2 regions of the Paenibacillus segetis genome follow, and region 1 is predicted to be linked to the other one. Evidence: riboswitches for the same ligand, from Rfam matches in the RefSeq annotation. Region 1 holds a riboswitch; the other holds the start of a gene.
The links. A riboswitch is a leader RNA that binds a small molecule or an ion and turns the genes downstream of it on or off. The one in region 1 is predicted to bind S-adenosylmethionine.
Positions count from the first base shown of each region.

Region 2: linked by a shared signal. The riboswitch ahead of metA (homoserine O-acetyltransferase MetA) and the one ahead of IEW05_RS20230 (methionine ABC transporter ATP-binding protein) in region 1 are both predicted to bind S-adenosylmethionine.

Region 1 covers NZ_BMFT01000003.1:209,660-213,165, forward strand. Annotated here, with positions in the region: gene IEW05_RS20225 (methionine ABC transporter permease) at 1-517, opposite strand, end outside; gene IEW05_RS20230 (methionine ABC transporter ATP-binding protein) at 517-1,533, opposite strand; SAM riboswitch class I at 1,661-1,814, opposite strand; gene IEW05_RS20235 (Cthe_2314 family HEPN domain-containing protein) at 1,924-2,628, opposite strand; gene IEW05_RS20240 (UbiD family decarboxylase) at 2,714-3,506, opposite strand, start outside.
Region 2 covers NZ_BMFT01000001.1:855,555-859,060, reverse strand. Annotated here, with positions in the region: gene IEW05_RS03715 (PLP-dependent transferase) at 1-944, opposite strand, end outside; gene metA (homoserine O-acetyltransferase MetA) at 961-1,896, opposite strand; SAM riboswitch class I at 2,019-2,154, opposite strand; gene corA (magnesium/cobalt transporter CorA) at 2,615-3,506, shown strand, end outside.

The DNA of each region.
Region 1 (3,506 bases):
CAACCATACCCGACATCGCTGTGTAAGATACAAGTGTAACGGCCGTAATCGTCATCGCAGCAAAGAGACCGGGTAACGATTCTGGGAGTAATACCTTTCGTATGACTTGCATTGTAGAAGCTCCCATCGCCTGAGATGCCTCAATAACTCCACGATCCACTTCACGAAGTGCTGTCTCAACGAGCCGAGCAAAGAATGGGGCAGCCCCTATGACCAGCGGAACAATCGTACCTTGAACTCCCATCGATACCCCAACTACAAACCTTGTAAATGGAATCAATGCGACAATCAGAATGATAAATGGAACGGAACGTACGATATTAACAATTAACGATAATATTCTGTAAACCCATCCTAAAACCCAGGAATTGGACCTAGATAAGGTATACAGTAGTACACCCAGCGGTAAACCGATCAGAAACGTGAAGAATGTAGCGTATCCCATCATGAGCAAAGTATCGACCGAAGCACTGCCGATTTCTGACCAATTTACTTTAGAGAAATCTAATCCTCCCATTATCCAATCACCTCCACATCAAGATCGCGTTCCCGAAGCAGTGCAAGGGTTCGGTCAACATCACTTGCGTCACCTTCAAAAGAAACGGTAAGCTGTCCATAAGGTACTTCCTTAATCGTAGAGATTGTTCCATGCAGAATCGCGAAGTTAACATTGGTCTGACGCACTACTTGAGATAGGACTGATTCATACGTTTTAGCACCAAGGAATGTAATTCTAACAAGCCTAGCCCACTGTGGATGCTGCACGGAGTTCGCTAATTTCAATCCAGCCTCAGCAAACGAGTCATGATTGATAAACTCGCGCGTTACTTGGTGCTTCGGCTTAAGGAATACTTGACTCACTGGGCCTTGTTCCACGATATTTCCCTGATGAATAACGGCTACCCGATCACAGATGGTCTGAATGACGTTCATCTCATGTGTGATGAGTAGAATCGTTAAGTTAAACTTTCTGTTAATATCCAGGAGTAGCTTCAAGATCGAATCCGTCGTCTGGGGATCAAGTGCTGATGTCGCTTCATCGCATAGTAACACATCCGGATCGCTAGCGAGCGCTCTAGCAATACCAACCCTCTGCTTTTGTCCTCCAGATAATTGAGCCGGGTACTTATTCCGATGCTCTTCAAGCCCTACTAGGGCCAGGAGCTCATTAACCTTCTTAGCGATCTCAGCCTTCGGTGTTCCGATCAACGTAAGTGGAAAAGCGATGTTGTTATATACCGTGGCAGAGGACAGCAGGTTAAAATGCTGAAAGATCATGCCAATTTTGCTACGCTGACGCTGAAGCTCTCGTTTTCTTAGGCTTGTCAGCTCGGTGCCACCCACCCAAACTTCACCAGTAGTAGGCCGTTCGAGTAAATTAATACAACGGATTAGCGTACTTTTTCCGGCACCGGAATGACCGATGACGCCAAAGATCTCACCTTTTCCTACAGTCAGATTAACACCGGACAAAGCCGTTGTAGCTTTTTGTTTGCTTCCATATGTTTTGGTCAGCTGTTTAAGTTCAATCATGCGGATAACCCCCTTTATAAATTAATGTGTTTCTTCCTTCTTAAGGAGATTCCATCAGGCCTTTTCCTAAAAAAACAAAAGAGCCCCTTTGCAGAATCAAGGGCTCTCTTTACGTAAAGACAATGCCTTCTCATCTGCCAAAATCATGACCACATCAGGTACATGATTTTGAAGGAATTAGCACCATGTCATTTGATCAATAAGCGATAACTTAGATCACTATTAAACAAATCGGTTGCTGGGCTTCATCGGGCCTTTCCCTCCGCCACTCTCGATAAGAAATATGAAGTTATATGAAATCATCGGATGTAATATTTCAGAAACTATTTTAGAGTATAGATACTTTCCTCTGTTTTGTCAAAGAAAAACATTTCCACAAGGATATGACCTTCACCGTTGCCATCTTTTAACTATATATTCGAAGGCTGTATACAAAGTTTTACACACCATTTGATACCCTTGATCCAAATCCTGCAGATGCCCATCGAGATCCTCAAGCTCAATCTTGCCGTATAGTGCCTGATGGCGCTGCCACAGATCATCCTTCAACTCCGAGTTCATATAATGAATTTCTGTATTACGGCGTCCGCGAAGCACATTCAGCGTTTCCTTGTACTGTTCTTTGATCGAAAACAACTTGTCTCCCAGCTCGATATGCACCTTCAGATAATGGAATTGACGGAGTACCGTGAAATAAGAATAATGAGTTTTGACTTTGGACGTATTCAGATCATACATTTCATTGAGAATCGTACCGAGTTTATCTAGAATAGAAAAAACGCGAATAAAGCCGTCTTTGTAGAAAAATACATATCGCGCATAATCACCTTTCTCAGCAGCATCCATATCTTCAACATAATCCTTCACAACCTTCTTACGAAAAAAAGTTGCTGCAAAAAGACACTGCTCCAGTTCATCGAGCGAGGAAATCAACCCATGCGTCCACACTTCAAGCTTCCGGTAATCATGACTTGGATCTTGATGGCGTTCCATTTCTTTCTGTAATAGCTTGACGCCCTGTACCATGATGTCCATTGTATCCGCAAGCAAGCCTTCATTTTGTCTTGGTGGTTCACCAAGTAAACTACGCAACATAACTTTTCCTCACTTCCTAAATTCAGCACTGGATATCCCTTTTTTTGGGATACATCAATATCAATCGACGACTTCTGAGAATCATTTATGCGAAATAGGTTTTCCAACGTTGATCCACTAAAGAAACAACTTCCTCACTTGGGAATAATTCATCTTGGTAACCCGGCTTCATACGGGCATCAATGATCAGCGGCAGACTATATGCCAAATGATGCTGATTAATCTCCGCTACGGAGTAGATATCATCAGTCGGATTAAACCTCGTAAATACAGTCCAGAGGAGGGCCATTTGATCATTAGCTACGATCTCTGCATGGTCAACCAGTATAACTAGTGGCCATTTGGTTCCACGCTCCTTCAAAGTAGTAAGCAGACGCTGCGGAAGCATAGGCTCATTCTCATAAGAGGCACCTGATACAACAAGACAACCATCATGGAATACTTTTATTTGATCCACTTCTGGAATATCTCCCTCATCGTATACCTTCGGAAGTGCTCTGATGGGTTCACCTACTCCAACCAGAATTGCCTTACTACCGAGCTTCTGTTCACGTCCCGTGTAGTCCAGTATATCATTCGACATATTGCTGAATATATACAAATCCGTACATGGATTAAAACGCTCTAATACTGTGGCTAACAACAGCTTAAAGTCTGATAGAACGATCATTTTGTCCGTCAACATCAGAAATTTTGTTAGCGACAGTTCCCTTTGTCCTAAGATTTGAAATCCGGAAATCAATGCCTCTCGTGAATAACTCTCCCGCACAACGGCTGAGGTTAACGTTTGAAATCCACATTCTGCATAGGTCCAGAGTGAACGGACCCTTGGCATTAAGATCGGAAAGGCAGGAGAGAGTAACTTTTGCAAAAATTGC
Region 2 (3,506 bases), on a different contig from region 1:
ACTGGCTCAACAAACCGAGCATCTGTCACTTTAAATGAGAAAATCCCTGTATTTCCGCTCGATTGTTTGTTTTGAATCTCATATCCCGGATGTCCCGGAAGCCCAGGATGGAATACCTCTGCGATTTGCGGATGCTTCTCTAAATATTTTGCCATTGCCAGTGCATTACTTTCATGACGCTCCATCCGCAGCGCTAATGTCTTCATTCCTCGCATGAGCTGATAAGAGTCGGTAGGGCTGAGAACTGCACCAATGGAATTATGTAGAAAGCCAATTTCTTTGGATAGTTTCTCATCTTTTGTCACGATCAGTCCGGCAAGTACATCATTATGCCCACCTAAATACTTCGTTGCACTATGAACGACAATATCCGCTCCAAGTTCCAGTGGACGCTGGAAGAATGGAGTTAGTAACGTATTATCTACGATTGTAATAATGTCATGTACATGTGCCCAGCTAGTTACTGCTTCAATATCGGTCACCATCATAAGAGGGTTCGTTGGTGTTTCAATAAACACTGCTTTGGTGTTGGGTTTACGCACACTTTCAAGCGCATCTAAATCGTTCGTATCAACATAAGAAGCCGTTACACCGTACTTAGACAAAATCTGCTCAAGTAGACGATATGTCCCACCATACAAATCGAGCGATACAATGAGATGATCACCTTGTGAGAACAAGGTAAACACGGTTTGCAGTGCTGCCATCCCAGAGCTACAGGCAAAACCAGCATCACCGGCTTCTAACACCGCTGCCGCATCTTCCAACACCTTACGAGTCGGGCTCTTTGTTCGTGCATAATCAAATCCTGTACTTTGCCCTAATCTAGGGTGTCGAAAAGCGGTCGCCTGATAAATAGGATAATTGACAGCTCCTGTCACCGGTTCCTCTATAGAGCCAATTTGTGCAAGCTTACTTTCAATACGCAATGTTTTGTCCGCCACCAGTTATCCCTCCACATTAAATTTGATAAACAAACTCCGTTTGCTGGTCTATATCATAAGGTGTTTCCTGATACACATAGTAATTGAGCCAATTGGAAAATAATAAGTTAGCATGTGCTCGCCATGTTGAAGGCGGATCAAGTGAAGGATCGTTATTTGGATAGTAATTAACAGGCAATTCAATTTCAAGTCCCTTGGCGATATCCCGATCATATTCCCACTTCAGTGACCAAGGATCATATTCCGAATGACCCGTTACGAAAATCTGCTTACCATCACGGGTTGCTACGAGATAGATACCTGCTTCCGGTGACTCAGCCAAAATATGCAGTTCAGGGTTAGCCTCGATATCTGCGCGTTCAACATCCGTATGACGGGAATGTGGAACATGAAAACCCTCATCAAATCCGAATAGCAATTTAACATTAGGAATGTTAATACGATGTGAAAACACGCCGAAACATTTTTTCTCAAGGTAAGTTTTTTGTACACCAAAGTGATGATATAAGCCTGCTTGAGCAGCCCAACAAATGTGTAATGTTGAGGTGACGTGAGTTTTGCTCCATTCAAAAATTTCTTGTAGCTCTTCCCAATAGTTCACTTCTTCAAATTCCATTTGTTCAACAGGAGCACCCGTTACAATCATCCCGTCAAAACGACGATTCTTAATCTCATCGAACGTTTTATAGAACATCTCCAGATGTTCTGCAGATGTATTCCTCGATGTGTGTGAACGAGGATGAAGCAACACAATCTCTACTTGAAGTGGCGTATTTCCGAGTAACCGTAAAATTTGAGACTCTGTCGTTTCCTTTGTCGGCATCAGATTCAGAATAGCAATCCGCAAAGGTCGAATGTCCTGACGATAAGCCCGACTCTCATCCATTACAAAAATATTCTCATTTTCAAGCACTTCTTTGGCGGGTAAATGATCAGGGATTTTAATCGGCATAATTCTTCGCTCCTTTTTTACAGTAAATGAAATTTGTTTTTCTACCAGAGAGTATCGCGATAACAAAAAGAGACCTATCTCACATTAGAGAAAGGTCGTCATCTATTTTCGTGAATGCGCCTCTCTCATCTCTCAGAAACCACCAACCATGTCTTTGTAATTACTACTGGTCTGGTTCTGCAAGAATTAGCACCGTGCGATAAATCGCCGGTTGCCGGGTGTCATCGGGCTAGTCCCTCCACCTGCTCTTGATAAGATTTCGCTATATTTAATTCATGATTCAGGGATAAATATCACAATGCGTTCCCTGAATTCACTTTAATGTATAAGGCCTACTTACGTCAAGAACTCATATCCAAAAATTTGGGGCACCTCTGCCGATAGCCAACCATATACTGGGGAATAAAATTAAGATATTTAAAGGGTTGTAACATTTCATACAGCGGCGTTATACTAGACAAGTGTTTGAAAATGTTAAGGTAAAGAGGTGAACCAAGAAATGGAAGGCGACCCGAGTCCGCAGAGGAGAACTGCCCCAATACGACAATCGCATAGGAAAGAATTCAGCAGGGCACTCGTGGAAAGATTGGGGCTCTTTCATTTTACGGTTACTACATAGGTAACACCCTATTTTGGTGTTCCCGTACTGCTGTGTTCTTTCCCTTGCTCTAATCAAGAGCATCCCCGATCAAACTCTCGGGGTAAGGGAGGAAATCATATGAAAATTCGTCACGTACAAGCTGGCGTATTCACGACTGTCGAAGACGTAGAAACTACGACTGTTGCTCCAGAAGAAGGCTTTTACTGGATTGATGCAGATGTAGAGGATCTTGCACTGCTGCAGCCTCTTTTCTCGTTGCATGATTTAGCAGTGGAGGACTGTCTTACAGAAGAAGAACAGCGTCCGAAAATTGAAACTTATGATAATCATTATTTTATTGTTGTAAATAGCATTCGATATGATGACGAAGAAATTTTTCTGCGTGCGCTGAGCCTTTTCCTAGGTCGTCATTACATCATCACTGTAACGAAACAAAAGATTAACGAGCTGCGGGCAGTGAAGCCTATCCTATGGGATCAAGAAGTAAGCGAACCTGACCGTTTCCTCTATCTGCTCATCGACCTTGTAGTTGATAATTACTTTACAGTAGGCGACCGGATTGAGTACAAAATCGAGAAACTGGAAGAAGATATCCTCATGCATACCAAACGCTCTCATCTGAGTGAAATTATCGGTCTGCGAAGCGAGATTCTTTGGCTCAAAAAAATGCTTGGCCCACAAAAAGAAGTTATAAATATTTTAAATAAAAAAGATCTACGTCTGATCGACGACCAACTGCAAAAGTATTTCAGCGATATTTATGAGAATGCTGTAAAAATATCTGAAAACTTTGATACTTTCCGCGAATTGATGGGCAACTTACGTGAAGCCTATCAGTCAGCCATCGCCAATCGTGCGAATGAAATCATGCGTGTTTTTACTGCGATCACGACCATATTTATTCCACTTACTTTGATTACAGGTATTTATGGAATGAACTTTGACAACATGCCAGAACTTCATGGGAAATACAGTTATTTTATCGTTATTGGCATTATGGTCACTGCTG